Regions from separate parts of the Pseudomonas sp. RL_105y_Pfl2_101 genome, predicted to be linked through region 3. Evidence: predicted binding sites of a transcription regulator. Region 3 holds the regulator's gene; each other region holds the start of a gene.

Region 1 (10,652 bases), on a different contig from region 3:
GAACTTGCGATACAGCCCGATGGCCGCTTCATTGTCGAAGCACACCGTCAACTCGACCCGCCGCAGGTTCATCCAGTTGTCCGCGACATCCAGCGCGGCGGCCAGCAGCATCGAGCCGACGCCCTTGCCCTGCCAGGCGACAGCCACACCCATGCCGAGGCTGGCGCAATGGGCACGACGCACGCGCGAGAATTGCTCCAGCCCCAAGTTGCCGATGACTTTACCCTCGTGCAGGGCCACCAGCTTCAACGCGCGTTCGTCGTCCATTACCAGGCGCTTGCGCCAGATTTCGGTGGACTGGAAAGGCATCTGCAGCACCTGGCGAGTCACCGCCGGATCGTTGTAGAGCGCGGTGACACCTGCGATATGGGCTTCAGTGAAGCGAACGAGGGTGATTGATGATTCGGACATGCGGCTCCTCCCTGGAGGCCTGACAAGGCCGATCAGTATAAGCCGTGCCAGGCGCTATGGGGAACCTTGGGGAACGGACTTGCTCGCGAAAGCGGTGGGTCAGTTGGAGCTGATGTTGGATGCACAACCGTCTTCGCGAGCAAGCCCGCTCCCACATGGGGTCCCGGGTGATGGCGAGGTCGCCGATTTCCTGTGGGAGCTTGCTCGCGATAGGGGTTGTGCCGTTATTGGTGCTGCACCTGCACCATCGAGCTCACCTGCACCCTCGCCTGCATCTGCTCCGCTCCGCCGCCCCGGCGCATGCCGCGTACCGGGCAGGCATCGAGGTAGTCCAGGCCGACCGCCAGTTTCAGGTGGCGGTCTGGAAGGGTCTGGCGGTTGGTCACGTCGAAGCTGTACCAACCATCATCCAGCCAGGCTTCCGCCCAGGCGTGGCTCGCTAGGTGGCTTTCATCTTCGGTGCACAAATAGCCAGAAACATAGCGCGCAGGAATGCCCAGGCTGCGCGCGCAGGCCAGGAACGCGTGGGTGTGGTCCTGGCAAACCCCCGTCCCGCCAGCAAACGCCTCGGCGGCGGTGCTGTTGACCTCCGTCGTACCGGGGCTGTAAGGCATCCGCGCCGCCAGGCCGTTCATCAAATCGGTCAAGGCCGAACGGTCGCGCCGGCCAGCGCATTGCTCGACGGCGAAGGCACTGAGGGCGTCGTCTGCCTGGGTGAGACGGCTGGTGCGTAAAAATGGCAGTGGCGACTGGTTGTCCGGCTCCATTGCGATCGACTGATGGATTTCCACCTCGCCATACGCCGTCAGGACCAAGGCGCCATGGGGCTCGTCCATGGTCATCACATGCAGGATGTTGCCATAGGGGTCAAGCTGACTGCGCACCAGTCGCGGCAGTTCCAGATGCCACTCCAAAATGCGCTGGCGCTGAGTATCTCGGGGCGTCAGACGCAGGAACTGGATGCTGGTGCAGACTTCATCGGCGTAGCTGTAGGTCGTGTCATGGCGTATAGACAGTTTCATACGACCTCCAGGTAAGACTCATGGACGGTCTGGCCCAAGTGGCGGATCTGCCCAATCAAATCGGTCAACCATTGATGCAGGCCCGACGCCAGGATCTCATCGATCCCCGAATAACGCAGGCGCGCATTCAGCTCGGCGGCCAGGCGCTGCGCTGGCCGACCATTGTTGCCGGGCAAGCTGGCGAGGATGTGGTCCAGTTCCTCGATACAGGCATGCAGCGAGCGCGGGACGTCAGCGCGCAACAGCAACATCTCGGAAACCTGCTCGGCATTGGGCGCATTGCGATAGATCTCGTTGAACGCCTCGAACGAAGACAACGCGCGCAACAAGGCACTCCACTGGTAGTAGCCGCGGGCCGAGTTGTCGCTGACCTCCTCCGATTCCTCGCCGAACATTTCATAGCGGGCGTCCAGCAGGCGCAGCGTGTTGTCGGCCCGTTCGATAAAGGTCCCCAGGCGAATGAAGCAGTAGGCATCGTTGCGCATGATGGTGCCCGACGTCGCGCCACGGAACAGGTGCGAGCGCTCCTTGACCCATTCGCAGAAATGGCTGATGCCGTAGCGTCCCAGGCCGTTGCTGGCGATGTTGCGCATTTCCAGCCAGGTGGCGTTGATGTTCTCCCACATGTCGGCGGTGATGCGCCCGCGCACGGCATGGGCGTTGGTCCGCGCGGCCCGCAGGCAGCTGTAGATACTGCCGGGGTTGGTTTCATCCAGCGCGAAGAAATGCAGCATGCGCTCGGTGTTGAGCGCGTCATAACGGGCGTTGTAGTCGTCCAGCGTGCCGGCCGCCAGCAACGACATCGCCAGCTCCGCATGGCCATCGCTGCGCCCGGCCTGGGGCATCAACGACAACGAATAGCTGACTTCGAGCATGCGCGCCAGGTTCTCGGCGCGCTCCAGGTAGCGGGACATCCAATAGAGGTCCGAAGCAGTTCTTGAAAGCATGTCTTAGTCCTCCACGACCCAAGTGTCTTTGGTGCCGCCGCCCTGGGACGAGTTCACCACCAGCGAGCCTTCACGCAGCGCCACGCGGGTCAATCCGCCGGGCACCAGGCGCGTTTCCTTGCCCGACAGCACGAACGGCCGCAGGTCGATGTGGCGCGGCGCGATGCCGCTCTCGACAAAGGTCGGGCACGTGGACAGGCTCAAGGTCGGCTGGGCGATGTAGGCTTCGGGACGGGCCTTGAGGCGTGCGCGAAAATCTTCGATCTGCGCCGCGCTGGCGGCCGGCCCGACCAGCATGCCGTAGCCGCCGGAGCCTTGGGTTTCCTTGACCACCAGATCCGGCAGGTTGGCCAGCACGTGGGACAGGTCCTGGGGCTTGCGACACTGCCAGGTGGGCACGTTCTTCAGGATCGGCTCTTCGGTGAGGTAGAAGCGGATCATCTCGTCGACGTAGGGGTAGATCGACTTGTCATCGGCCACACCCGTACCGACCGCGTTCGCCAGCACCACATTGCCCGCGCGGTACACGGCAATCAGCCCGGGCACGCCCAACATCGAATCGGGGTTGAACGACAGCGGGTCGAGGTAGCCATCGTCAAGGCGCCGATAAATCACGTCCACCTGTCGGGGTCCGGCAGTGGTGCGCATGTACACGTGATCGTCACGCACGAACAGGTCGGCGCCCTCCACCAGCTCCACGCCCATTTCACGGGCCAGGAACGCGTGCTCGAAATAGGCACTGTTGAAGCGCCCCGGGGTCAGCACCACGGCGGTGGGGTTCTCGAGGGGACTGGAGCTCTTGAGGGTGTCGAGCAGCAGGTTCGGGTAATGATCGATGGGGGCCACGCGCTGGGCGGCGAAGAGCTCGGGGAACAGGCGCATCATCATCTTGCGGTCTTCGAGCATGTAGCTCACGCCGCTAGGCGTGCGCAGGTTGTCTTCCAGCACATAGTAGCTGCCGTCACCGTCGCGAACCAGGTCGACACCGGCGATATGGGCGTAAATACCCCGGTGCAGGTTCAGGCCCTGCATCGCGATCTGATAACCCTCGTTGGCGAGCACCTGCTCGGGCGGGATGATCCCTTCCTTGAGGATGTGTTGCCCATGGTAGATGTCGGCCAGGAACATGTTCAGGGCCTGGACCCGCTGAATGCAGCCACGCTCGACCATCCGCCATTCGCTGGCCTTGATGCTGCGCGGGATGATGTCGAACGGAATCAACCGTTCGGTGCCCTGCTCATCCCCATAGAGGGTAAAAGTGATACCGGCGCGATGGAACAGCAGGTCAGCTTCACGGCGGCGTTGTTCAAGCAGTTCAAGCGGTGTATCCGCCAGCCAGCGTGAGAAGGCTTGGTAATGCGGGCGGCAGTCACCCTGGGCGTCATACATTTCATTAAAAAAAGCGTGGGGCATAGCCAACTCCCAGCCGCGTTCTACACGGCATTTCTTATTACGTCGTCATTCCACTCAGTACGGCCTTGCCTTTTTTATGAGCCCTGGTTCTCTGAGTACCTCGTTAGGCAATGGGTCTCTGATCAGGCCTTTGCGTCTGGATGACGTGCGCCCCCTGTTTACCTATGTATCGAATCCCCCCTCGCTGGCTCTTTCGTCCTGGAGTCGTAGCAAGGGCTGTGCCTAAGTGCGGTGCATCGAGGCAATACTGGAAAAACTGTCGCATAACGACAAAAAAGCGAAATTTATTTTCGATTTTGCGACGAAATTCTGTTTGGCGGCTGAAACGTTTATTGCCATTTCCGGCGTCGACGCCACGAACGGGTCGAATCGGTGCAGCCAGGCGAGGAGCCAGCGTCGAACGCCCTGAAAAGGGGAAATTTATACCCAGCGCTAAAACGCAGGAGTTAGCCCAACCATAGCTGACACTCCGGACTTCGGGGTGGACGAGTTCAGGTTCTGGTGCGACAACAGCCTGCCCCACGCCGAAAAAAGAGAATCCCTGGAGTTGTTTATCCAGCAGGTGGTGCCGGCTCTTCGGTGATCCGCCGGCCTGGAATTGCCAGGGTCAGTTCTACCGTCATCGCGAGCAGGCTGGCTCCCACAGGGTTTTATGGTGAACACAAATAGACAGGCAACGGCCCGCCAATGTGGGAGCCAGCTTGCTCGCGATGACGGCCGGAATGCGAAGGTGATGCCCAAAAAAATGCCCGGACTTCAAGGTCCGGGCATTTTGTTTTCGGGATGGATCAGAACGTCACGCTGGCGCTCAGCCTGGCGGTACGCGGCTCGCCGACGTTGACCTGCACCTCGCTGCCCGTGGAGGACGGGTAGTACTGCTTGTCGAACAGGTTGTCGACGTTCAACTGCAGTGAAGTCTTGTGCCCCAGCACCGGCGACTCCCAGCGCAGGAAGGCATCGGCGACGGTGTAGCTGCTGAGCCAGAAATCATTGGCGTTGTTGGCAGCGCGTTCGCCGACATAACGCGCGCCGGCACCGGCGTGCCAGGCACCGAATTCGGCAGGCACGTTCAGGTGGTGGCTCAGGTATAGGCTTGCGGTGTGTTTGGGGGCGTTGGCCAGGCGATGGCCTTCGTCATCCGGATCGTCGAGGATTTCCGTGTGGGTGTAGGCGTAGGTGCCGATCAGGTTCCAGCGGTCGGCGAGGCGGCCGGTGATGTCGAGTTCCAGGCCTTGGGAGCCGACTTTGCCGGCGGCTTGTGCAATGTCGTCAGTGACGGTCACTACATTCTTTTTAACGATGTCGAACAAGGCGAGATTGATGTTCAATCCCGGCAGCGGATCGTACTTGGCGCCGACTTCGTAGCTGCGACCCTCCTCCGGTTTAAAAGTGCGCCTGTCCTTGTCGACCACATCATTAGGCTTGAACGACCGGCTGTAGTTGCCGTACAGCGACAGGGTCTCGGTGGCCTTATAGACCAGTCCCAGGAACGGAACGAAGGTGTCGCCATTGTCATCGCGAACCGCCGGGGCCGAGACAACCCCCTGCGTAGTGTATTGATCATAATGCTGGTAGCGGCCACCGAAGACCAAGATCCAGCGATCATCCAGATGCCAATTGTCCTTCAAGTAAACCGAGCTGGAGGTCAGTTTGTTGCTCAAGTTGCTTTGCGGCGCATCCAACCTGCTCGGCTCCCCCAGGCCACCGTACACCGGTGCCGCAGGGTCAAAGCCTGATTGATAAACGCCGCGATAGGTTTTGCCACGAAACTGATCTGACACCTGATTATCGATACCAACCAGCAGATCATGGCGCTGACCGAACAGCTCCTGCTTACCCATGAAATCCCAACTGGCATAGCGGGTTTCATCGTCATAGTGCGCGCCGTTGGCGGCACGCAGGAAAACTCCGTTCAAAAGCTGCGGCTGGGCAATCGAAAGACTGTATCGGTCGTTGTTCCACCCGTAGGTCACACGAGTTTTCCACGTTTCACTCAATTGATACTCGAATCGAGCGGTGGCCGTCTCCCGAATTCCCACACTCTTGGCCCACGGTTCATCCAGGCGCTTGTTGTAGTCAATATCAGCTGGATGCCCGTTCCTGAACACCGTCCCCCGATCAAACGGATTGGAATATTCGTTGTACTCATAACTGAGGTTCAAAGAAGCCCGCTCCCCCGTCCAAGCCAGGGACGGCGCCACCAGCGTGCTCTCATTGACGCCATAGTTGCGCCAGTAGTCCTCGTGGCCGCGCTCGGCAATCAAGCGATAGGCCAGGCCGGTATCGCCCAGCGGCCCGGTGGTGTCCAGGGCCATGGTGCCGCCGCCTTCGCTGTAGGCCGAACCGCTCAACGTGGTGCTTTGGGTGTATTGCGGTTTCTTGCTGATGACGTTGACCAGGCCGCCGGGCTCCAGTGCGCCGTACAGCATCGAGGCCGGGCCCTTGAGCACTTCGACGCGCTCGGTGGTGGCGCTGAAGTTGTGCCCCAGGTTCGAACGCACACCGTCGCGCAGGATCGAGCCGTCGTCGTTGGTACCAAAACCACGCTTGACCAGCGAGTCCCGCGAACCGCCCAGGGTGTTGCCCTGGCTGACACCGCTGACGAACTTCATCGCGTCGCTCAGCGAGCGCACCTGATAGTCGTCCAAGGTCTGCTGGGTCACCACGTTGATCGATTGCGCTTCTTCCTTGATCGGTACATCACCCTTGCTCGCCGTGCTGGCTTGCGACGTCGTGTAGCCCTCGTCCTGAATGATCCGACTGACCTGCACGTTGGTGGTGGGCAACTCCAGAGTGTCCTGTGCCCTCAGGGGGCTTGCCATAAAACAGCAGGACAACGCGGGTAAAACACATTTGACGAAGGTATTTCGGTAGGCGAGAGGGGTGGAACGATTCAAGACGCGCACTCACAGTGGAACAGGAATGAGAGCGAATATACTTTGAGAATGATTCCCAGTAAATATTTATAACATCTCGCCGCTTGACTCTGTATGCAAACAAGGGCGCCGGAAGATGAGTCCGGCGCCCTTGTTTGTTCCTCTCTCTCAGCTTGGGTGGGTCAGTGATCGATGGCAGCACCGGCGCCTCTCGGCACGCGAATGTCTTCGACCAGGTGTTGGATGTGCTCCGGTGGCGGTGCGGTGAAGCGTGACACCACCAGAGCAGCCGCGAAGTTGAAGAGCATCCCCAGCGTACCGATGCCTTCAGGGGAAACACCCAACCACCAATGCTCGGCAGTGTTCATCGTCGGGTTGATGAATTTGAAGTAGACGATGTAGGTAAATGTGAACGTCAGTCCGACGATCATCCCGGCGATCGCACCTTCACGGTTCATGCGCTTGGAGAAAATCCCCATGACAATGACCGGGAAGAATGAGGACGCCGCCAACCCGAAGGCGAACGCAACCACCTGGGCGACGAACGCGGGTGGATAGATGCCGAACAGCCCGGCAATCAATACCGCCACGCCGGCGGCGATACGTGCAGCGAGCAATTCCTGCTTCTCATTGATCCTGGGCATGATGTTGCTCTTGAGCAAATCATGAGAGATCGAAGTAGAGATCACCAGCAACAGCCCCGCCGCCGTCGAAAGCGCCGCCGCCAGCCCACCGGCGGCGATCAATGCGATGACCCAACCCGGCAAGCCGGCAATTTCGGGGTTGGCCAACACCATGATGTCGTTATCGACATAGAGTTCGTTGGCCACTGGCGAGACCTGGTTGTTCAGCAACCGCTGCTCATATGCCCCTCGCTCGCCAGTGAAGCTCGGCGCACCGACCAAAGCCGCCCCCGGGCCATACTGGATGATGCCGTCGTTGTTCTTGTCCGCCCAGGCAATAAGGCCCGAGTTTTCCCAGGTTTTAAGCCAGCTCGGCGCGGTGGCGTAACTGACGTTGGGAATGGAGGTCAGCAAATTGGTGCGAGCAAAGGCAGCAACGGCCGGTGCGGTGGTGTAGAGAATAGCAATGAACAACAAGGCAAAGCCTGCGGACTTGCGGGCATCACGCACGGTCGGCGTGGTAAAGAAACGCACGATCACATGGGGCAGGCCCGCAGTACCGACCATCAGCGCCATGGTGATGAAAAACACATCTATGGTCGATTTGGTGCCATTGGTATAGGCGGTGAAACCCAGCTCGGCCCCCAGGCCGTTGAGCCGCTCGATCACGCTCTGCCCCGTACTGGCCACTTCGCTGATAAAGCCCAGTTGCGGAATCGGATTACCGGTGATCAATATCGAGATATAAATGGCCGGCACCATGTAGGCAAAAATCATCACGCAATATTGCGCCACCTGGGTGTAGGTGATGCCTTTCATACCACCGAGCACTGAGTAAAAGAACACGATGGCCATGCCGATCATGACGCCTGTGTTGATATCGACTTCCAGGTAACGAGAAAAGACGATACCCACGCCGCGCATCTGTCCCGCCACGTAGGTAAAGGAGATGAAAATCACGCAGATCACCGCCACCATCCGCGCGGCCTGGGAGTAATAACGCGCTCCGACGAACTCCGGCACGGTGAATTTGCCGAATTTTCGCAAGTACGGCGCCAGGCACATGGCCAGGAGCACGTAGCCGCCGGTCCAGCCCATCAGGTAGACCGAGCCGTCATAACCTGCGAAAGCGATAATGCCCGCCATGGAAATGAACGAAGCCGCCGACATCCAGTCAGCGCCGGTGGCCATCCCGTTCAGCACCGGATGCACGCCCTTGCTCGCGATGTAGTACTCACTGGTCGAGCCGGCACGCGTCCAGATGGCGATCCCGATGTAGAGCGCAAAGGACGCTCCGACGAACAAATAGATCAGGGTTTGAGTGTCCATGTTCGTCGGCCTCAGTCTTCGTGAACGTCATATTTGCGATCGAGCTGATTCATCTTCCAGACATAGAAGAAAATCTCGAGCACAAAGACATAGATGGAGCCCTGCTGGGCAAACCAGAACCCCAGCGGGGTACCGAAGAAGCTGATGGTATTGAGTGAATCAACCAGCAAAATGCCGAATCCGAACGACACCAAGAACCAGATTGCCAGCAGCATCAGCATCCAGCGTAGGTTTTCCGTCCAGTAGGCACGCGCAGCCTGTTTCTTTTCAGTGGACATGGAGGTGTCCTCCCGTTTTGTTTTTATTGTTTTGCACTCCAAACCGTAGCAGTCACTGGGCAAGGCGCCAGTACGACTTTCGTCTAATCTGCTCCAGCAGTATTGACATCTCTATCCCATCATCTTGGAAGGGTTGATGAACGGCAGAATCCCCAGAGTGATGTCAAATCGCCCTATCCTCCCCTAAAGCTTTGCCGCTCGCGGTCGAATGTATTCCATTGAGAGATTTTTTTGCCCAGGAGCAGCGGCATGCAGACGTTGAAGGCCTTGTACGAGTCTATCGAGATGCGGTTTTTCGGTACCCTCACCAAAAAACTGTCGAGCCTTTTCCTGTTGGTGCTGGTCAGTGGCTTGCTGTATTGGGTGGCCCTCAGCGCTCGCACCGAGATCGTGCTGCAGTTGCGCAACGCACAGTTGGACAGCGCCTTGCTGGGGCAGATCGAAGGCCGGCTCGACAGCCTCACCCATGCCCTGCTCTTCGGCGCGCTCCTGACGCTGTGCATGATCAGCTTCATGGTCTGGTATTTGCGCCACCTGATCGTGCGCCCCGTCACCGCCATGACCAAGGCCCTGGAAGAGATCGCCAACGGCGAAGGCGACCTGTCCAAGGACCTGCCGCTGGTAACTCACGACGAGATCCGCGTGCTGGCCGGCACTTGCAACCGGTTCCTGGCCAAGCAGCGGGAGATCATCAGCAACGTCCAGGCACTGACGGTGCACATCGCCGTCGAATCGGCCCGTTCGTTGAAGAACATCAGCGATTCCAGCGACAGTGCCACCCACCAGGCCCGCTTCGCCAAGGAAGTCATGGACCAGAGCAACACCGCCGTGGGCCGCATCGAAGAAGTCTCGCGCCAGACCCAGGGCATCTCCAGCACCACCGCCCAGAACCTGAGCATGGCCCGCGACTCCTACAGCGAGCTGCTGGAAGTAACCGGCAACATCAGCGAAATCTCTAGCAGCCTCGGTGAATTTGCCACGCTGGTGAGCGCCTTGAACCAGCGCTCCTCGAGCATCAAGTCGATTGTCGGGTTGATCCAGCAGATCTCTGCCCAAACCAACCTGCTGGCCCTCAATGCCGCCATCGAAGCCGCCCGGGCCGGCGAAAGCGGCCGCGGCTTCGCGGTGGTTGCCGATGAGGTGCGGACCCTGGCACAAAACGTCAGCCGGGCCACCGATGACATCTCACGCAACATCGACGCCATGCTCGATGAAGTCAGCTCCACCCACGAGCAGACCACCCAGATCAGTCACAGCGCCCGGGAAACCCAGAAAGTAGTAGAGCGCGCCTCCGGCCACTTTGAAAGCATGATCGGCGACTTCGAATCCACCAACGGCAAGCTGGCGGACATCGCGACCCATATCCAGCAGTTCGCCGACAGCAACACGGGGATCAACGACCGGGTCACCCAGATCCACGCCGACAGCCAGTTGATCGACCAGCGTATGCAGCATTCGGCGACAGCCACCCGCGACCTGTCCGGCGTGGCCGAAAAGGTCCAGGCGCTGTTGGGTCGCTTCGTGCTCGGCCATGGCAAGTTGGATGCCGCCATCACCCGGACCAGTGAATGTCGCGACACGCTGCAGGTACGCCTGGAGGCGCTGCAAGGTGAAGGCCTGAACCTGTTCGATCAGAATTACCAGCTGATTCCCGGCACCGATCCCAAGCAGTACACGGCCAGCTACACCGAACGCTTTGCCCAGGTCTGCCAGGAAGCCTGCGATAAACTCACCCGCAGCACGCCGGGTGGCA
Region 2 (10,652 bases), on a different contig from region 3:
TGTTGAGACAGGGCGCTGTCATCAATGCTCTGCGGATGAGCACTGATGCCCACCCGCATGACATTGGCCATCTGGTTGTTGGCCCCGGCGGACTGGTTGACGCCCAGCACACCGTTGCCGTTGGTGAAGGAGTGACCGCCGATGCGGGCGGTGGCGGTCATGGAAGGGTCGGCCGGCGTGTCGACGCGTTGCTGCACGCGGGTGCTGGCCTGGGCGTGGCTGCCAATGGCGATGGCCCGGGCGTTGGTTTGCTGGGTTTGGTCACCGGCGGCCTGGTTGACGTTGAAGTTGCCGGTGTAATGGCTGCCCGAATCCTGCAGGTTGGCGCTACTGACCACTGCCACGGACGAATCGGCGAGTGCCACGCAAGGGCTTAACAGGGCGAGGAGAAAGAGGACTCGCTTCATCTCACTGGCCTCCCGTCAGCCGACCTAGCGGGGCCAGGCCTGAACTCAGCGAACGGTTGATGGTGCCGGAGATCGCGCCGCCGCTCCCCCCCCCGTGACCGGCACTCATGCCCGGCATGCCGTTGGGATTGGTCACGACGTTCAGGCCCTGCACGCCCGTGTTCGGGTTGATGGTGTTGCGGATCGACGAGCCGCTGGCCACGCTGGCGAACTCGCCATCGCTCAGTTCGGTGCTGGCGGTCGCCTGGTTGATTCGTTCGGAGGGGTTGGCATTGACGGTGGTCGGGTAGGGGTCTTTGCCACCGTTGCGACCAATTGCGATGGGCTGTACGTCACGGCTGAGCACAATGACGCCGTTGCCCTCGGCCTGCGCTGGCAGGCTGAGCGTTGCGCTGGCGGCGCAGCCGATCAACAGCAGACAGGTCATGCCCCTATCGAAAATCCCCATGGCATCGACTCCTTCTTCGGTACGCTGGCCCTAGTCAGCGTTGTGAAGTGGGGCACAGCAGATGTCGTGCCGAGTTTTGATATGCCTTTTAATTCAATGGGTTGTATTTTTTTGATGGCGTGCCAGGAGCGGGGAGTGTTTCAGCACGGAGACAAAGGGCATGGCGACCATCCGGCCACCTACTGTTCCAGGGCTCTGGATCCAGGCTTTTGGTCGGGTGTTTCAGAAGCTTGACAGTCTTGATGGCAATTATGAAAAGCGGCTTGGATCGGGGTTTGGTGCGACCGGGCTGTTTCAGCAATGGAACAGCTCAGCCTTCGGTCAGGCTTCAAACAGGTGGAAAATGGCGGTGAATACCTGTTGTTTGCGTTGTACCCAATCACCCTCAATGATCTGGAAAGGTTGTTGGTGTCGGTTCAGCCAAGCCTCGATCGCTTCAAAAAATGCCAGCCGCTCTCCCAGCTCGGGCTGGCAACGTAAACCGTCGTCGGTCCATTCAACCTGCTCGGGGCTCAGCAGCAGGTGCAGATCATAATGACGGGCCAGCAGGGCCTGCTCGAGCCAATCCGGGCAATCGCCGAACAGGGTCCGGCTCCAGAGGATGTTGCTCAGCAGGTGCGTGTCGAGGATCAACAGCGCCGGACGGCGGGTACGCGCCTCATCTTCCCAAGCCAGTTGGCCAGAGGCGATGTCGGTGATGTCGGCCAGGCAAGTATCGCGCTGGGTCTGCTCCATGAAATGGCGCACGTACTCATCCACCCGCACGCCACCAAAGTGTTCCTGCAATTGCGCCGCCAGCCAACTCTTGCCGCTGGATTCCGGGCCGGTCAGCACCACCACTTTCATGCGCGCAGGGCCGGGTCGACGCGCCATTCCCGCCAGCCTTGCACGGCCAGCAGGGTGAACAGGGCATAGAGCGCGCCAGTCAGGTACAAGCCCTTGTAGATAAACAGGCCGACGAAGATTACGTCCAGGGCAATCCACAGCGGCCAGCATTGCACACGTTTTTGCGCCATCCACCACTGAGCCACGAGGCTGAAACCGGTGAGTGCGGCATCGAGCCAGGGCTGGGCGGCATCGGTCCAGTGGGCCATGGCGGCGCCCAACAGCAGGCTGCCTGCCGCACCGATAGCCAGGCCGAACAGCACTGACGACCCGCCGAGACGGCTGACCTGGCGTCCATCATGATTGTGCCCGGCACGGGTCCATTGCCACCAACCGTAGAGTTGCAGCACCGCGTAGACAACCTGCAGCAGCATGTCCGAGTACAACTTCACCTCGAAAAAAATCCAGCTGTACAGCAACACCATGACCAGGCCGATCGGCCAGCACCAGGGGTTCTGCTTGACGGTCAACCAGACAGCGATCACGCCGAGGGCTGCGGCAAACAGTTCAAGCCCGGACATGGCGGTTCCTTGGGGAAAAAGAAGAGGGCAGCGATTGTAAACGCTATGGTGTGGAGAGCTCCAACACCAATATTGAATGTGCCGCCGCTATCGCGAGCAGGCTCGCTCCCACAAGGGATTTGCGGTGAACACCAATCCAGAGACCAACACAGAACCAATGTGGGAGCGAGCAAGCCCGCTCCCACAGGGTGGTCTACCGATCTTTAGACCCGGAACTGCGTGAGCAACCCGTTCAACTGTTCACTCAGCGCCTTGAGGCGGGTGCTTGCCTGGCTGGATTGCTCGGCGGCCATGGCGGTACTGTGGGACAGTCCGGCTGCCTGGGTGACGTTCTGGTTGATGTCTTCCACCACGTGGGCCTGTTGCAGGGTGGCGCTGGCGATGGAGGCGTTCAGGCTGTTGAGATTGCGCAGGGCCTGGCCGATGGCGTTGAGGCTGGCACCGGCCAGGCCGGCCTGTTCGATGGTCAGTTGTGAGGCACGGCTGCTGTCGCTGATGACTTTCACAGCGGCTTCGGAATGGGTTTGCAGGCGCTCGATCATCGCTTGGATCTCTGCAGTGGACTTCTGTGTACGCTGGGCCAGCAGCCGCACTTCATCGGCGACCACCGCAAAGCCCCGGCCTTGTTCGCCGGCACGGGCAGCTTCAATCGCGGCGTTGAGGGCCAGCAGGTTGGTCTGCTCGGCAATGGAGCGAATCACCTCCAGCACGCTGCCAATCTGGGTGCTTTCACTCGCCAGGGTGCGGATCACTTCCACCGCCTGGTCGATGGTCTGGGACAGGTGGTCGATCTGTTGCAAGCTGCCATCGATGTTGACCTGGCCTTGCTGGGCCTGGGATTCGGCGTCGCGCATCTCACTGGCCGCGTGCTCGGCGTTTTTGGCCACGTCCTGCACACCATAGGTCACTTCATTGATCGCGGTAGCCACCAGCTCCATTTGTTGCGACTGCTGCTGGCTGCGTTCCTGAGCCTGCGCTGCATCGTTGCCCAATTCGCTGGAGGATTGCCCCAGTGCACTGGCCGAAGCTTGCAGTTGGGTCACCACTTGCCGCAACTTGGCGGTAAAGGCGTTGAAATGCCGCGCCAGTTGAGTGACTTCATCCTGGCCGTGGGTGTCGAGGGTGCGGGTCAGGTCGCTCTCGCCGCTGGCGATGTTGGCCATGGCGTTGACCGTTTCCTGGAGTGGGCCGACGATGCTGCGCACGATCAGGGTCAACAGCAAGCCCATGAGCAGGGTGATGACCAGACCGACCACGGAGGCCTTGATCACCTGGGATTGGAACTCGGCCTGGACGTCATCCACGTACACGCCTGAGCCGATGATCCAGCCCCAAGGTTCGAACAGTTGGACGTAGGAAGTCTTGGCCACCGGAGCCTTGGCGTCAGGCTTCGGCCAGAGGTAATTGATCATGCCAGCGCCTTTGGACTTGGCGATGGCAACCATTTCGTTGAACAGCGCATAGCCGTCCGGGTCACGGATGGCCGAGAGGTTCTGGCCTTCAAGCTTCGGGTTGGTCGGGTGCATGACCATGACCGGCGTCAGGTCGTTGATCCAGAAATAGTCACTCTGGTTATAGCGCAGGCCACGTACGGCGCTGAGGGCCTGCTTTTGCGCAGCGTCGCGGGTCAGGGTGCCAGCGGTTTCCAGGCCGTGATAGTAGGTCAGCAGGCCACTGGCGGTCTGTACCACGTGCTGGGTTTTCTGCACCTTGGCCTGGTAGAGGTCGGTGTGGATCTGTTTAAGCATCAACGCGCCGAGCGTGAACAACATCACGATGGACACGACCAGGATGAGCCATAAGCGTCGGCTGATCGACACACTGCGCAAGCTATTCATACGCTGTCACTCCGGTTTTTATTCTTGTCATATCGACGGCCGGCACTGTAGCGCCCGCCAGCTATCCGTAATTGACCTGAGTCACAACGCGGCAGCGTTATCAGGGCTTGTCTGATAGGATTTCGGCCCCGCAGCGCAAAACCTGAGCCGGTTCTCATTTTTCATTGGTTTTTTTTGAAAGGTCGCGGTTATCGTGCAGCCGCCGCGGGGCACCTGCATGACACTTGAATATTGATAAGACCTGCATGAGCTGCGTCTTTTTTGGGGGATGAATGGATTTGTGGACCGCCTTTTCGGCACTGATTCTTGGCGTAGTAGAAGGCTTGACGGAATTTCTACCGGTTTCCAGCACCGGGCACCAGATCATTGTTGCCGACCTGCTTGAGTTCGGTGGCGAACGTGCGATGGCGTTCAACATTATTATCCAGCTCGGCGCGATCCTGGCTGTGGTCTGGGAGTTCCGGCGCAAGATATTCGACGTGGTGCTGGGCCTGCCGACGCAACCCAGCGCCCGCCGTTTTACCGCCAACCTGCTGATCGCCTTCATGCCCGCGGTGGTCTTGGGCGTGCTGTTTGCCGACTTGATCCACCACTACCTGTTCAACCCGATCACGGTGGCCGCAGCGCTGGTGGTGGGCGGCCTGGTGATGCTCTGGGCGGAAAAACGCCAGCACCAGGTGCACGCCGAAACGGTGGACGAGATCTCCTGGAAGGATGCACTGAAGGTCGGCCTGGCCCAATGCATTGCGATGATCCCAGGCACCTCCCGTTCCGGAGCGACCATCATCGGTGGCCTGCTGTTCGGGCTGTCGCGTAAAACCGCTACCGAGTTTTCGTTCTTCCTGGCCATGCCGACCATGGTCGGTGCGGCGGTCTATTCGGGCTACAAATACCGTGAGCTGTTCGTCCCGGCGGATTTCCCGGTGTTCGCCATTGGCTTCGTCACGGCGTTCATTTTTGCCATGATTGCGGTCAAGGGCCTGTTGCGATTCATCGCCAGCCACAGCTACGCCGTGTTCGCCTGGTATCGAATCGCCTTTGGCTTGTTGATCCTGGCAACCTGGCAGTTCGGCTGGGTGGACTGGACCGCTGCCAAGTCATGAACAACTCAGGCAGCCGCAAACGCGCCGGGCGCAATGCCGAAGGCACCGTGCAGTACCTGCGGCTCAAACTGACGGTATTTGCGCTGGTCTGCGCCTTGCCGCTGTTCGGTTCGCTGCTGTTCGGGTTGCGGGCGGTGTCGTGGGTGCCGATGGTGGCCTATGGGGCTGTCAGCGTGGTGGCGTTCCTGCTGTACTGGAACGACAAGCGCAAGGCACGCACCAACGCCTGGCGCACCCCGGAGAACGTGTTGCATGCGGTGGCGCTGGCTGGCGGTTGGCCCGGGGCCTTGCTGGCCCAGCAGCTGTTTCGCCACAAGACCCGCAAAGTATCGTTTCAGGTCGTGTTCTGGTTCATCGTGCTGTTGCACCAGGTGTTCTGGATCGACCAGTTGTTCCTGGGCATTTATCTGTTCTGAATGACTAGAGCAACAAGCCTACCTGCGTGCGCCTGGGCAATTTGCTGACCACCAATTGATGTGAGCGTTGCAGCAGGCCACGCAGCTCTTCGGCACCCAGCGGGTAGGGCACCTGCATGATGACCCACTGGGCCCGCGCCAGATAAGGCGCGGGATGAACGCCCGGCCGGTCGCAATGGCCCAGGAACAGATCCTTGTCGACCTTGAACGCCAGCGAGTCGCCTCGCAGGCCCTGCAGGGCGAACATCTTGTTCCCGGCAATGGAAAACACTCGCACGCCGCCCCATTTGTAGTCCTCCCTGGCGCCGGGCAGGCCCAGGCAAAACTGCGCGACATCCTCTTCGCTCAACCTCATATCGTTCTATCTCCACTGCCCTCGAAGGCTTCCACCAAATGATCGATCCATGCCCGCACCGCTGGCAGCATGCCGCGCCGATGCGGATAGACCGCCTGGAGCCAGCCATCGGGCGACGACCATCCAGGCAGGAGCTCCACCAGTGTGCCGTCCTGCAATTGCTGCTCGCAATACATGCTCGGCAATAAAGTGAAGCCCAGCCCGCCAAGGGTGCACGCGCGGCGCACAATGAAGTCGTCGATGCCCAGGCGGGCTTCCAGGCTCAGTTCCACACGCTGCCCATCGGCGCTGACCAGGCGCAGGTGCACCTGGCGATCGGGCTCCAATGCCCCCAGCACCGGCAGCTGTTTGAGATCGTCCGGGGTTTCGATCTGCCGTCCTTCGACAAAGGTCGGGCTGGCAACGATCATCAGCCGCGCCTGACGCAGGCGCCGGGTCATCAGCAATGGGTCTTCGTCCCCCAGGTCGCGAACGCGCAAGGCCACATCGATGCCTTCGCCGATCAAGTCCACACGCCGGTTGAGCAGGGTCATCTCCAGTTGCACCAAAGGATATTTCACCAGGAAGGTTTCGATTATCGCTGGCAGGAACTGGTGGGCCAGGCCCACCGGACTCGATACTCGCAATCGGCCACGGGGTTCGCTGGACATGCTCGCCACCGCTTCGTCGGCCATCTCGGCCTCCAGCAACATGGCCTGGCAATGGCGCAGATAACGTTCGCCGACCGCGGTCAATTTCAACTGGCGGGTGGTGCGCTGGAGTAACCGGGCGCCGAGGCGTTCTTCCAGCTCGGCGATACGCCGCGACAGTCGTGACTTGGGAATGCCCAGCAAGCGCCCGGCGGCAGCAAAACCGCCGGCTTCGACGACTTTGGCGAAGTAGTACAAGTCATTGAGGTCTTGCATGTTCAACTCGATTGTCCTGTCAGTGGGACAAACTATCGCATTTATGCTGACTTATCGATCATTGGCTTCATCGGTAGGATTGTCGCCAACTGATCGCCTAGTTGCGGTCCTCACTTGGAGAGCACTGACATGAAACTGCTGCACATCGATTCGAGCATCCTCGGCGACAACTCCGCTTCCCGCCAATTGAGCCGTGAAGTGGTTGAAGCCTGGAAAGCTGCCGAGCCAAGCATCACGGTGACCTACCGTGATCTGGCCGCTGATGCCATCAGCCATTTTTCCGCCCAGACGCTGGTTGCCGCCGGTACCAGCGCCGAATTGCGCGACGCCGCTCTCAAGTACGAAGCCGACCTGAGCGCTGAGACGATGGCAGAATTCCAAGCGGCGGACGCGCTGGTTATCGCAGCCCCCATGTACAACTTCAGCATTCCGACCCAACTCAAGGCCTGGATCGACCGCATTGCCGTGGCTGGCCAGACGTTCCGCTACACCGAAGCCGGGTTCGAAGGGCTGTGCGGCGGCAAGAAACTGGTGATCGTTTCCACCGCGGGCGGCTTGCATGCCGGCCAGCCGAGTGGCGCAGGCCATGAGGATTACCTGAACGTGATGTTCGGTTTCCTGGGCATCACCGATATCGAATTCGTTCGTGCAGAGGGGCTCGCCAAGGGTGACGACATGCGTTCCAAAGGCATGAACGAAGCCCAGGCGCAGATCGGCGAACAGTTCGCCGCTGCGTAAGGCTTGCGTAAAGGCGCCGAGCGATTCGGGCAACCTTCGTGAAACCCTGCATTCTCGTCGTCATTGGAGGGCTAGGATGCAGGGTTTTACTGCATTCGGCGCCGGGCTTTATGGCGCAGGTCATGACGGCCAAGACGGCGATCGACGGGGCCTTCCCGTACGCGGGTGCAGGTGGACGATTTGATCTGGAGCGAGGTGTCGAGTGGTGGGGCAGAGGCGCTTTTGGTCACTTTTGGATGGTCCGGCTCCCGGCTCTTCCCAAAGTGACCCGTCGCATGGGCGCAACCCTGAGCCGCCGTTACCGCAGCAACGGAGATACACGCCAAAGCAAGTCAATCCCGAGCCTTTTCAAAAAAACGGCACCTGCTCTTGGAAAAAAGGAGGTGCCGCTTTTGGAGCCTAGGTGAACGGTATAGCCACATGAAGTGGACTTAAGAGGCAAACCGCCGCAGCCCCACTGGTGGTACGAAGGCTTCCAGTTCGGCCTCTACCGCCTCGATTATTCGTTCAACATCCGGGGCATTCATCACGGTCGCGCAGGGGATACCGGCAATGGCGATCATGGTCTCGCCGCTGGCGCGGTCAAACAACCGGGCAACCATGCTGCCAGGCGCATCCATGCTCGCTTCGAATCCCATGGGATGGAAGTGCCAGCGCATCAACTGGCAAGCGTTGGGGAACGTAACCTTGCTGAAAGATCCTTTATTCATGTTGCCCGCCTTCTTCAATCGAGCGCTTCCTTTTGCTCATGTCAGGAAGGAAGAGCCTTCATGGCTCTACCAGTGAGAACTAAAAATAGCACCTGCAAATGAAACTCATGCGGGTTTTTTCAGTCCGTTTTGCGATTGGTTCACTTTTTTTGATCTGGATCACGACTTAAGCGGTAATGTCCAGAATGCCATCACGCTTGACTGGGGTTGTCCTGGGGCTTGGGCGATGCCTCTGGCTCGCGGCCTTTCCAGGTGATGAGCAGGGCCAGGGTCACCATCGCCAAGGCGACGGCGAAGGTGATGTGCAGGCCGTTCGTCACGGCCGCAGGGCTGGCACGGGTGATGTCATTCGTCGCCACCGTCGCCGCAAACACCGCGCCGAGCAGGGAGGCGCCGGTGAAGAAACCCAGGTTGCGCGACAGGTTGAGCAGCCCGGCGATGACACCTCGCCTTTGAGCCGCTACATCGGCCATGACTGCCGTGTTGTTGGCCGTCTGGAAGAACGCGTAGCCGAGGGTCGTTACCACGATCGCTGTGAGGTAGCCGACGGTGCCAAGGGCAGGGGGAACCAGTGACAGCATCAGGCAGCCGAGGACCATGGTGGCCAGGCCGGCGAGCCGCATGGGCTGCACACCGAAGCGATCCGTCAGGCGTCCGGCAGGCACTCCGGCCAGCGCCGCCACCGACGGCCCTGCGGCCAGCGCCAACCCTACGAAGGCCGCCGGCAGTCCGAGGGTGATGGACAAGTAAAACGGCCCCACCAGCAGCGTCGCCATCATGACCGTCGCGACCAGGGCGCTCGTCGCCAGGCCTGATACCAATGATTTGTCGCGAAACACTGTCAAGGGCATCAGCGGCGATGCGGCCCGGGACTGGGCCCGGATGAACAGTCCGCCACCCACAAGCGCGATCAGCAGCAGTGCAATGTTCAATCCGCCAAAGCTCCCGCGACCGGAGGTCATGGCCAAGGCATAGGCGGCGAGCGTCATTGCCAACAGCAATGTACCGGTTACATCGAAGTGGGCTCCTTCGGGCTTCGGCGGCACTTCACGCACGGGTAGTGAGTACCACGCCAGCCCTAGCGTCAGCAGGCCGAGGGGGATGTTGACCAGGAACAAGGCCGGCCAACCGAACCCGCTGATCAACATGCCGCCAAAGGACGGTCCAAGGGCTGTGCCCACTGCCGACAGCGTTGCCAGCAGCCCCATGGTGCTACCGGTTTTTTCCTGAACGACCGTTTCGCCAACCAGTGCCAGGGTCAGCGTCATCATGACGGCAGCCCCCAGGCCTTGCAGCGCCCGACCTGCGACCAGCAGCCAAAACGAAGGCGCCAGGCCGCATACCGCCGATGCCAAGGTGAACAGGGCGATACCCGCCAATAGCAGCTTGCGACGGCCCATCAGGTCTCCCAAGCGGCCGACACTGACAATCAGCGTAGTGATTGCCAGCAGATAGGCCAGCACCACCCATTGGACCTGCTGGAAAGAGGCTCCCAGCGCATGGGCCAGCGTCGGCAGCGCCACCGCAGCCACACTGGCGCCAAGGGAGGCCAGCAGCGTCGAGAGCCCAAGGCTGGTCAGGGCCCAGCGAGGTGAAAGGCGTGGGTGTGCGGGCGCGGTTGCCGGCCGGTTTTGTAGCGTGTTGACGGGTTTCATCGTGTCACCTGTATCCATGGCGCTCGAAACGGAGCTGTCAGAACGTTACGCCTGGGCATAACATGGCGGAAGACGCAGCATTTGCACGTTATAGCTGCAACAAACGCCATCTGTTCGATTCGAGATACCGCTATGTCCTCGCCTGACCTCAATTTGCTCGTCACCCTTGATGTGCTGCTCTCGGAAGGTAGCGTGGCCCGGGCCGCCCGGCGATTGCAGCTCAGCCCGTCGGCCATGAGCCGGGCACTGGCGCGGTTGCGTGAAACCACCGGCGACCCCCTGTTGGTGCGGGCCGGGCGAGGGCTGGTACCGACACCCCGCGCGCTCGAGTTGCGCGAACAGGTCAGCCAGCTGGTGCAACAGGCCCAGGCGGTGCTGCGGCCAGTGACGACCCCGGATCTCGGGCGCTTGAGCCGAACGTTCACGTTGCGCACCCGTGAAGGGTTCGTGGAGAACTTTGCCATTGACCTGATCACTCGCATCCATGAGCAAGCGCCCGGCGTGCGGCTGCGTTTCGTGGAAAAAACTGACCGGGACAGCACGGCGCTTCGTGAAGGCGCCGTGGACCTGGAGACCGCCGTCGTGGACAAGGGCACCAGCCCCGAACTGCGAACCCAGGCGTTGTTCAGCGACCGCTTGATTGGCGTGGTCCGCGCGGGACACCCGCTGAG
Region 3 (10,652 bases):
CCTTCGCGTCCATGGTCGACCCTGCCAATGGCGTGACGACGGCAGTGATCGGTCAGTTCCTGACGATGCTGGTGACCCTGTTGTTCCTCGCCATGAATGGGCATCTGGTGGTGTTCGAGGTCTTGACCGAGAGCTTTACCACCCTGCCGGTGGGCAGTGCGTTGCTGGTCAATCATTTCTGGGAAATTGCCGGCAAGCTCGGCTGGGTCCTGGGCGCGGCGATGGTGCTGGTATTGCCGGCGATCACTGCGTTGCTGGTGGTCAACATCGCGTTTGGTGTGATGACCCGTGCGGCGCCGCAACTGAATATTTTTTCCATTGGCTTCCCGCTGACCCTCGTGCTGGGCATGGTGATTTTCTGGGTCAGCCTGGGGGATATCCTCAATCAGTATCAGCCGCTGGCCACCCAGGCCTTGCAGCTTTTACGCGACATGGCACAGGCACGCTGAACCATGGCCGAGAGCGAGAGTGGTCAGGACAAGACAGAAGACCCCACGGAAAAGCGTCTGCGCGAATCTCGGGAGAAGGGTGAGATTGCCCGATCCAAGGAGCTCAACACGCTGGCGGTGATGCTGGCCGGGGCGGGCGGGTTGCTGATTTATGGTGGCGGGTTGGCCCTGGACCTGCTGGAAATCATGCGCCTTAACTTCTCCCTGCCCCGTGAGGTGCTGCTCAGTCCGGGCGCGATGGGTCTGTATTTGCTGCATTCAGGCAAAATCGCGATTCTGGCGGTACAGCCGGTGCTGATTTGCCTCCTGCTGGCCGCCATCATTGGCCCTATTTCTTTGGGGGGCTGGTTGTTCGCCGGGAAGAGCCTGGCGCCGAAATTCAGCCGGATGAACCCGGCCAGCGGCCTTAAGCGGATGTTTTCCACGAATGCCTTGATGGAGTTGCTCAAGGCTCTTGGGAAATTCTTGCTGATTCTCTTCGTCGCGTTAACGGTCTTACAAGCCGACATCGACGACCTGCTGCGCATCGCCCATGAGCCCCTCGAGCAAGCCATTATCCATAGCGTGCAATTGGTCGGTTGGAGTGCGTTGTGGATGGCTTGCGGCCTGATCCTGATCGCCGCCATCGACGTGCCGATCCAGCTGTATCAGAGCAAGCAGAAGCTGTTGATGACCAAGCAGGAAGTGCGCGACGAGCACAAGGACGCGGAGGGCAAGCCGGAGGTCAAGCAGCGCATTCGTCAATTGCAGCGCGAGGTCTCTCAGCGGCGGATGATGGCGGCAATCCCTGATGCTGATGTGGTCATCACCAACCCGACTCACTACGCCGTCGCCCTCAAGTACGACCCCGAAAAAGGCAACGCTCCCGTGTTGTTGGCCAAGGGCAGCGACTTCCTGGCGCTGAAGATCCGTGAGATCGCCGTGGCCAATGAGGTGATGCTGCTCGAGTCCCCAGCACTGGCGCGATCGATTTACTACTCCACCGAACTCGACCAGGAAATCCCCGGAGGCCTGTACCTGGCCGTGGCCCAGGTGCTGGCCTACGTCTACCAGATCCGCCAACACCGCGCCGGCAAGGGCAAACGCCCCGAACCGCTCAAGGATCTGCCGATCCCGCCGGATTTGCGGCGTGATTCCTGAATGCCGGATGAAGTACCTGTGGGGGCGAGCCTGCTTGCGAATGCGGTGACCCGGTCGATACAGGTGTCGACTGACAAACCGCTATCGCGAGCAGGCTCGCTCCCACAGGGTTAAAGTCGCCTCGACCCTTCTATTTCAGCCGTTGGCAAAAGTTGGAAGGCTTCTTGCAATACCCCGTCTGCGCCCCCTCCGGGCGTCAAAAGTTTGCTTCACAGGAACGGGGAATATTGGTGGATCGCTCTCAGTTATTCAGCACCGCACGCAACAACGTAGCAGACCTCAGCCGAGGTAATGTGGGCGTGCCGCTGTTGCTGCTGGTCATGCTCGCCATGATGATGCTGCCGGTGCCGCCGTTCCTGCTGGACGTGTTCTTCACGTTTAACATCGCCTTGTCGATCGTCGTGCTGCTGGTGTGTGTCTACGCCCTGCGACCACTGGACTTCGGGGTGTTCCCGACCATTTTGCTGGTGGCGACGCTCATGCGTCTGGCGCTGAACGTGGCGTCCACCCGCGTTGTGATGATCCATGGTCATGAGGGCCACGAGGCTGCCGGTAAGGTGATCCAAGCCTTCGGTGAGGTGGTGATCGGCGGCAACTACGTGGTCGGCATCGTGGTCTTCGCCATCTTGATGATCATCAACTTCGTCGTGGTGACCAAGGGCGCCGGGCGGATTTCCGAGGTGAGTGCGCGCTTTACCCTCGACGCGATGCCCGGCAAACAAATGGCGATCGACGCCGACCTCAACGCTGGGCTGATCGACCAGAGCCAGGCCAAGCTGCGTCGTCAGGAAGTGGCCCAGGAAGCCGAGTTCTACGGTTCCATGGACGGTGCCAGCAAGTTCGTACGCGGTGACGCCATCGCCGGTTTGCTGATTCTGTTCATCAACCTGATCGGTGGCATGGCTGTCGGCATCTTCCAGCACAACATGACGTTCGGCGGCGCCGGCAAGGTCTACGCCTTGTTGACCATCGGTGACGGTTTGGTGGCGCAATTGCCATCACTGTTGTTATCTACAGCTGCGGCGATCATGGTGACCCGTGCTTCGGGTTCCGAAGACATGGGCAAGCAGATCGGCCGGCAAATGTTCGCCTCGCCCAAGGCCCTGGCGGTTGCCGCCGGTCTGATGGCGGTGATGGGCCTGGTGCCGGGCATGCCGCACTTTTCCTTCCTGAGCATGGCTGCTCTGGCGGCTGGCGGCGCCTACCTGTTCTGGAAAAAACAGAACGTGCAGAAAGTCCAGGCCCTGCAAGAGGTCAAGCGCCAGCAGGAACTGCTGCCGTCGCCGGCCCGCGCCATGGAAACCAAGGAGCTGGGCTGGGATGACGTGACACCAATCGACATGATCGGCCTGGAAGTCGGTTATCGCCTGATTCCATTGGTCGACCGCAACCAGGGTGGTCAGTTGCTGGCGCGGATCAAGGGGGTGCGCAAGAAGCTCTCCCAAGACCTGGGCTTTCTGATGCCTACTGTGCATATCCGCGACAACCTCGACCTAGCGCCGAGCGCCTATCGCCTGACCTTGATGGGGGTGATCCTGGCCGAAGCCGAGATCTATCCCGACCGCGAATTGGCGATCAACCCCGGACAGGTCTACGGCAGCCTCAACGGCATCACCGCCAAGGATCCGGCTTTCGGCCTGGAAGCGGTGTGGATCGAAGTCAGCCAGCGGGCCCAGGCGCAGTCCCTCGGCTACACCGTGGTGGACGCCAGTACGGTGGTGGCGACCCACTTGAACCAGATCCTGTACAAGCACTCCAGCGAGCTGATCGGCCACGAAGAAGTCCAGCAACTCCTGCAAGTGCTGGCCAAAGGCTCGCCGAAGCTGGCTGAAGAGCTGGTGCCGGGTGTGGTTTCGTTGTCGCAGTTGCTCAAGGTGCTGCAGGCGCTGTTGGCCGAACAGGTGCCCGTGCGCGATATACGCAGTATTGCCGAGGCTATCGCCAACAACGCCTCCAAGAGTCAAGATACCGCCGCCCTGGTGGCTGCGGTTCGGGTCGGGGTGTCCCGCGCAATCGTCCAAAGTATTGTAGGTACTGAGTCTGAGCTGCCTGTGATCACCTTGGAACCAAGGTTGGAACAGATATTGCTCAATAGTCTGCAGAAGGCAGGACAAGGCTCGGAAGAGGGTGTTCTGCTGGAGCCAAGCATGGCCGAGAAGCTGCAGCGTTCGCTGATCGAAGCAGCCCAGCGGCAAGAGATGCAAGGCCAGCCGGTGATCCTGCTGGTGGCCGGTCCGATTCGCGCGATGCTCTCGCGATTCGGCCGCCTCGCGGTCCCGGGGCTGCATGTGCTGGCGTACCAGGAAATACCGGACAACAAGCAAGTGACCATCGTTGCGACAGTAGGGCCCAACGGCTGAGGTAGTGGTTTATGCAAGTGAAGCGTTTTTTCGCCGCCGATATGCGTCAGGCCATGAAGCTGGTTCGTGACGAGCTGGGCGCTGAAGCGGCCATCATCGGTAATCGCCGGATCGCTGGCGGTGTCGAGCTGACGGCGGCTCTGGATTACAAATTGTCGGCGCTGGCTCCACGGGTTCCGAACATGGAGCTCGAAGACGAGCTGCGCAAGACCCAATCGCGCATCGCCAGCGCCCAGGCCGAACTGAGCCTGCGCAGCAGCGAAGGCGAGGGCGGGGCAGGTATCAATCGTCAATTGTTCGCCGGTCAGCCGCTGACGGCCGGCCTGCCGTTGACCGCTGCCGAACCGCTGATCGAGCAGGCCCACGCCGAACCGCGTCGTCCTGAGCCGGCGCCCGCGGCGCCTGCCCGGGGTGTCGATCCGCGCGCCCTGGACTCGATGCGCTTTGAACTCAACAGCCTGCGCGAGCTGATGGAAGTCCAGCTCGGCTCCCTGGCCTGGAACCAGCTGCAAGGCAGCCGTCCAGCCCAGGCCAACCTGTGGCGTCGTCTGCAACGCATCGGCCTGTCCGGCCCATTGTCCCGGGACCTGCTGGCGTTGATCAATGGTATCGAAGAACCACGCCAGGCCTGGCGCATGTTGCTGGCGCACCTGGCGCGGATGATCGCGACCCCGGAAGTCGAGCCGCTGGAAGAAGGCGGGGTGATTGCCATGGTCGGTCCTGCCGGCATGGGCAAGACCACCACCCTGGCCAAGCTCGCCGCCCGTTATGTACTCAAGTACGGCGCCCAGAGCATTGCCCTGGTGAGCATGGACAGTTTTCGCATCGGTGCCCAGGAGCAACTCAAGACCCTCGGCCGGATCCTCAATGTGTCCGTGACCCATGTGGATCCGGGCCAGTCCCTGGCCCAGGCGTTGGAGCCGCTGCTGCGCAAACGCGTCGTGCTGATCGATACCGCAGGCCTGCAAGCCAGCGATCCGGCCCTGCGCATGCAGCTCGAAAGTCTGGCCGGACGAGGCATCAAGTCAAAAAATTATCTCGTGTTGGCAACCACCAGCCAAAAACAGGTTCTAACCGCCGCATACCACAGCTACAAACGCTGCGGGCTGGCCGGCTGCATCCTGACTAAACTGGACGAAACGGCAAGCCTGGGCGAGGTGTTGAGCCTGGCGATCGGTCATGAACTACCGGTGGCCTACCTGACCGACGGGCCGCGGATCCCGGATGATTTGCATCTGCCGCGCCGTCATCAACTGGTCAGTCGTGCCGTGAGTGTGCAAATGCAGGAAGAACCCAGCGAAGAAGCCATGGCTGATATGTTCGCTGATATCTACCACAGCCCGACCAAGCAGGTCGGCTGAGGTAATCATGAATATTTTTTGTACCTACATCGATGGTCTGCCATGCATTGTTCCGTATGCGAACGCGCAGCCAGTAATGTGGCCTCCGTCTAAGTAAGACAAGGTAAAGAACGAACATGGGCAGCATGCATCCCGTACAGGTGATCGCGGTGACCGGCGGCAAAGGTGGCGTCGGGAAGACTAACGTGTCAGTGAATTTGTCCCTGGCTCTGGCAGAGCTTGGCCGACGGGTCATGCTGCTGGACGCCGACCTGGGCCTGGCGAACGTCGACGTGTTGTTGGGGCTTACACCCAAACGCACGCTGGCGGACGTGATTGAAGGGCGCTGTGAGCTGCGCGACGTGTTGTTGCAGGGGCCGGGCGGGATTCGCATCGTGCCGGCTGCCTCAGGCACCCAGAGCATGGTTCACCTGACCCCGGCCCAGCACGCGGGCCTGATCCAGGCTTTCAGCGACATTGGCGACAATCTCGATGTGCTGGTGATCGACACCGCGGCCGGTATCGGTGACTCGGTCGTCAGTTTCGTGCGCGCGGCCCAGGAAGTGCTGCTGGTGGTCTGCGACGAACCGACGTCCATCACCGACGCCTACGCCCTGATCAAGTTGCTTAACCGCGACTATGGCATGAACCGCTTCCGCGTCCTGGCCAACATGGCCCAGAGCCCGCAGGAAGGACGCAACCTGTTCGCCAAGTTGACAAAGGTCACGGATCGCTTCCTGGACGTCGCCCTACAATACGTCGGCGCAGTGCCTTACGACGAAAGCGTACGCAAGGCCGTCCAGAAGCAACGTGCCGTTTATGAAGCTTTTCCACGTTCCAAATGCGCGCTGGCGTTCAAGGCCATCGCCCAGAAGGTCGATACCTGGCCACTGCCGGCCAACCCTCGCGGGCATTTGGAATTTTTCGTCGAGCGTCTTGTGCAACAAACAGCAGGGCCCGTGCTATGACAGCCAGCGGTTACAACCATCTCTACAAGAAATCGGCACGGGACGCCCAATACGAATTGATCGAGCGCTACGCGCCACTGGTCAAGCGTATCGCCTATCACTTGCTGGCGCGGTTGCCGGCCAGTGTCCAGGTTGAAGACTTGATCCAGGCGGGCATGATCGGCCTGCTCGAAGTGTCGAACAAATACGACGCGAGCAAGGGCGCGAGTTTCGAGACGTATGCCGGTATTCGCATTCGCGGCGCCATGCTCGATGAAGTCCGCAAGGGCGATTGGGCGCCGCGTTCGGTACACCGCAATACCCGCATGGTCAGTGATGCAATTCGTGCAATTGAAGCTAAAACCGGGCGTGACGCTAAAGATCACGAGGTTGCGGCCGAACTCCAGTTAAGTCTCGACGATTATTACGGGATTTTGAACGATACCTTGGGCAGCCGCCTGTTCAGTTTCGACGACCTGTTACAGGACGGCGAACACGAAGGGCTGCACGAGGATAACGCGAGTGCTCACATGGAGCCGTCGCGTGACCTGGAAGATGAACGTTTCCAGAGTGCGCTGGCGGATGCGATTGCCAATTTGCCGGAGCGTGAGCGACTGGTCTTGGCGCTGTACTACGACGAAGAGCTGAACCTCAAGGAAATCGGTGAGGTGTTGGGGGTCAGCGAATCGCGGGTCAGCCAGTTACACAGCCAGTGCGCGGCCCGTTTGCGGGGGCGTTTGGGGGAGTGGCGAGCGCGTTGACGGGCAGTGTGGGGACACTGCGAACGAGGCTGGCCTGGCAGGTGCTGTGCCAGTCTCCATCTGTTGTGCTCCAGACCGTTGTCGAGTGTTGTGCCGGATTGATTGAAATGGCGCGTCCAGGTGCTGGGCGCGTTTAAGACTGCTTGGAGGTCGAATTGGACAAGAACATGAAAATCCTCATCGTTGATGACTTCTCAACGATGCGGCGGATCATAAAAAACCTGTTGCGTGACCTTGGGTTCACCAATACGGTCGAGGCGGATGATGGCATCACAGCCATTCCGGTCCTCAACAGCGGGAGCATCGACTTTCTAGTGACTGACTGGAACATGCCCGGCATGACCGGTATCGACTTGCTGCGTCATGTGCGCGCCGACGAAAAGCTTAAGCATCTTCCGGTGCTGATGGTCACTGCCGAAGCCAAGCGCGAGCAGATCATCGAAGCGGCCCAGGCCGGTGTAAACGGCTATGTGGTCAAACCCTTCACGGCCCAGGCGTTGAAAGAGAAGATCGAAAAAATCTTCGAACGCATCGGTTAACGGCGCCACGGGGGAGCTATGGACAACGAATCTTCAATGGGTGATTTCGAATCAACCCTGAAAAAACATGCCCGCGAACTGGTCGACAGCCTTGAAAAAGGTCGCTTTGGCGATGCGGTTCAAATGATCCATGAGCTCAACCAGACCCGTGACCGCGGTCTGTATCAGGAGGTGGGCAAGCTCACGCGTGAATTGCACAGCGCGATTGTCAATTTCCAGATCGACCCGAATATGCCGCAGGCCGAGGAGGTCTCGCAGATCACCGACGCCACCGAGCGTCTGGGTTATGTGGTCAAACTGACCGAGGCTGCGGCCAACCGCACCATGGACCTGGTGGAGAGCGCAACGCCGCTGGTCAATGGCCTGAGCGAAGAAGCCCAGGCCTTGAGCACCGACTGGGGGCGGTTCATGCGGCGCGAAGTCGGCGCCGAAGAGTTTCGGGAGCTGGCCCGTCGGGTCGACGGTTTCCTGACGCGCAGCGGCACCGAGAACCGCGCCGTGGCAAGTAATCTCAACGACATTCTGCTGGCCCAGGACTATCAGGACCTGACCGGCCAGGTGATCAAGCGTGTGACCCAACTGGTCACCGAAGTGGAAAGCAACCTGCTCAAACTGGTGTTGATGGCTAGCCAGGTCGACCGCTTTGCGGGCATCGAACACGACCGTGAAGCGATGCTTGCTGAAAAAGATCCACAAAAACATCTCTCTCAGGGTGAAGGTCCGCAAATTCATGCCGATAAAAGAGAAGACGTTATGTCCGGTCAGGACGATGTGGACGATTTGCTGTCCAGCCTTGGATTTTGAGTTTTAGCCCTATTTGGAGCAGCCACTAATGAGCTTCGGCGCCGATGAAGAGATCCTTCAGGATTTCCTGGTTGAGGCCGGCGAGATTCTAGAGCAACTGTCCGAACAGCTGGTCGAGCTGGAAAGCCGACCAGATGATGCGGATCTGCTCAATGCAATTTTTCGCGGTTTCCACACTGTAAAAGGAGGCGCCGGCTTCCTCCAGCTCAATGAGCTGGTGGAGTGCTGTCACATTGCCGAGAACGTGTTCGACATCCTGCGCAAGGGTGAGCGTCGCGTTGATTCGGAGTTGATGGACGTGGTGCTTGAAGCGCTGGATGCAGTCAACAGTATGTTCAGCGAAGTGCGTGAGCGCTCGCCGATTACGGCTGCCACCCCCGAGTTGCTCGCCGCGCTGTCGCGCTTGGCCGAGCCGCAATCGGCTGACGAAGCGGCCCCGGTTGCCGAGGCCCTGGTTGAAGAACCGATCGCCGAGGAATCGGGCGACGTCACCGATAACGAATTCGAACAACTGCTCGATTCCCTGAATACCGTCAAGGCCCAGGCCGAGGCACCGGCCGCTCCGGTTGCACCTACTGCGCCGGCCGCCGATGGGGCTGCCAGCGATGAAATCACCGATGCCGAGTTCGAGTCACTGCTCGACCAGCTCCATGGCAAGGGCCAGTTCGCGGCTGATGCCGTGGTCCCGCCGGCAGCCCCGGCCCCGGCCGCGCCGAACGCCGCGGGCGACAGCTCGGACATCACCGACGACGAATTCGAAGCGTTGCTAGATCAGTTGCACGGCAAGGGCACCTTTGCCGTTGACGCGCTGGATTCAGCCATCGCTTCGGCGCCGACACCGGCCAAGCCCGCTGCCGCTGCCGCTGGCAGCGACCTGATCAGCGATCACGAATTCGAATCACTGCTCGACGAGCTGCATGGCAAGGGCAAGTTCAGCGAAGTCGGCACCGCTTCTGCTGCGCCTGTTGCTACTGCGCCTGCTGCCGCTACTGCGGCTGCACCGGCGGCCAAGGCTGCGCCTAAACCTGCGGTCCAAGCACCGGAGCCGAAGGCTGAGCCTGCCAAGCCTGCGGCTGCCGCTCCGGCGCCAGCCCGTGCTCCAGCGGCTGCGCCAGCGGACAAACCGGCCAGCGAAGCCGAGACCACCGTTCGGGTCGATACCGCACGCCTGGATGAGATCATGAACATGGTCGGCGAACTGGTGCTGGTGCGTAACCGTCTGGTGCGCCTGGGCCTCAACAGCCAGGACGAAGCCATGTCCAAGGCCGTGTCGAACCTCGACGTGGTCACGGCAGACCTGCAGACCGCGGTCATGAAGACCCGGATGCAGCCGATCAAGAAAGTCTTCGGGCGCTTCCCGCGCCTGGTTCGCGACCTGGCTCGCCAGCTCAAGAAAGAAATCAACCTGGAACTGGTGGGTGAAGAGACCGACCTCGACAAAAACCTTGTCGAGGCCCTGGCCGACCCGCTGGTCCACTTGGTGCGCAACGCGGTCGACCACGGCATCGAGTCGCCGCAAGAGCGCGAAGACTCGGGCAAGGTCCGCAGCGGCAAGGTGATCCTGGCCGCCGAGCAGGAAGGCGACCACATCCTGCTGTCGATCTCCGACGACGGCAAAGGCATGGACCCGAACGTGCTGCGTTCCATCGCGGTGAAACGCGGCGTGATGGACAAGGATGCCGCCGACCGCCTGAGCGACACCGAGTGCTACAACCTGATCTTCGCCCCGGGTTTCTCGACCAAGACCGAGATTTCCGACGTGTCGGGCCGTGGGGTGGGCATGGACGTGGTGAAAACCAAGATTTCCCAGCTCAACGGTTCGATCAATATCTACTCGACCAAGGGCCAGGGCTCGAAGATCGTCATCAAGGTCCCGTTGACCCTGGCGATCATGCCGACCCTGATGGTGATGCTGGGCAACCAGGCCTTCGCCTTCCCGCTGGTCAACGTCAACGAGATATTCCATCTCGACCTGTCGCGCACCAACGTGGTGGACGGCCAGGAAGTGGTGATCGTACGGGACAAGGCACTGCCACTGTTCTACCTCAAGCGCTGGCTGGTCAGCTCCGCCGCTCATGTGGAGCAAGGCGAGGGCCATGTGGTGATCCTTTCGGTGGGCACCCAGCGGATCGGCTTCGTCGTCGACCAATTGGTGGGTCAGGAAGAAGTGGTCATCAAGCCGTTGGGCAAGATGCTCCAGGGCACTCCGGGCATGTCCGGCGCCACCATCACCGGCGACGGCCGCATCGCGTTGATTCTCGATGTACCAAGCATGCTCAAGCGTTACGCCGCCCGGCGTATTTGATTCTGGA

What was found. The regulator FliA, encoded in region 3, starts transcription of late flagellar genes. The targets are predictions, from matches to a motif close to CTAAAGTTTNNNNNNNNNNNGCCGNTAA.
Positions count from the first base shown of each region.
Region 1: a site for FliA is predicted at 9,083-9,110, ahead of AACY31_RS20965 (methyl-accepting chemotaxis protein). Genes of this name have one in related genera too.
Region 2: a site for FliA is predicted at 4,219-4,246, ahead of AACY31_RS06830 (methyl-accepting chemotaxis protein). Genes of this name have one in related genera too.

Region 1 covers NZ_CAXAPG010000023.1:75,651-86,302, forward strand. Annotated here, with positions in the region: gene AACY31_RS20925 (GNAT family N-acetyltransferase) at 1-411, opposite strand, end outside; gene AACY31_RS20930 (transglutaminase family protein) at 636-1,433, opposite strand; gene AACY31_RS20935 (alpha-E domain-containing protein) at 1,430-2,380, opposite strand; gene AACY31_RS20940 (circularly permuted type 2 ATP-grasp protein) at 2,384-3,793, opposite strand; partial or broken gene AACY31_RS20945 (LLM class flavin-dependent oxidoreductase) at 4,266-4,376, shown strand; gene AACY31_RS20950 (TonB-dependent siderophore receptor) at 4,582-6,615, opposite strand; gene AACY31_RS20955 (sodium:solute symporter family protein) at 6,852-8,621, opposite strand; gene AACY31_RS20960 (DUF4212 domain-containing protein) at 8,633-8,899, opposite strand; gene AACY31_RS20965 (methyl-accepting chemotaxis protein) at 9,149-10,652, shown strand, end outside.
Region 2 covers NZ_CAXAPG010000004.1:98,552-109,203, forward strand. Annotated here, with positions in the region: gene AACY31_RS06810 (adhesin) at 1-407, opposite strand, end outside; gene AACY31_RS06815 (hypothetical protein) at 409-855, opposite strand; gene AACY31_RS06820 (AAA family ATPase) at 1,177-1,701, opposite strand; gene pnuC (nicotinamide riboside transporter PnuC) at 1,698-2,261, opposite strand; gene AACY31_RS06830 (methyl-accepting chemotaxis protein) at 2,465-4,099, opposite strand; gene AACY31_RS06835 (undecaprenyl-diphosphate phosphatase) at 4,372-5,202, shown strand; gene AACY31_RS06840 (DUF1294 domain-containing protein) at 5,199-5,618, shown strand; gene AACY31_RS06845 (MmcQ/YjbR family DNA-binding protein) at 5,623-5,973, opposite strand; gene AACY31_RS06850 (LysR substrate-binding domain-containing protein) at 5,970-6,878, opposite strand; gene AACY31_RS06855 (FMN-dependent NADH-azoreductase) at 7,008-7,616, shown strand; gene AACY31_RS06860 (DUF1652 domain-containing protein) at 8,048-8,326, opposite strand; gene AACY31_RS06865 (MFS transporter) at 8,518-9,981, opposite strand; gene AACY31_RS06870 (LysR family transcriptional regulator) at 10,114-10,652, shown strand, end outside.
Region 3 covers NZ_CAXAPG010000010.1:108,111-118,762, reverse strand. Annotated here, with positions in the region: gene fliR (flagellar biosynthetic protein FliR) at 1-449, shown strand, start outside; gene flhB (flagellar biosynthesis protein FlhB) at 453-1,589, shown strand; gene flhA (flagellar biosynthesis protein FlhA) at 1,820-3,949, shown strand; gene flhF (flagellar biosynthesis protein FlhF) at 3,961-5,310, shown strand; gene fleN (flagellar synthesis regulator FleN) at 5,427-6,257, shown strand; gene fliA (RNA polymerase sigma factor FliA) at 6,254-6,997, shown strand; gene AACY31_RS14060 (chemotaxis response regulator CheY) at 7,165-7,536, shown strand; gene AACY31_RS14055 (protein phosphatase CheZ) at 7,555-8,340, shown strand; gene AACY31_RS14050 (chemotaxis protein CheA) at 8,369-10,645, shown strand.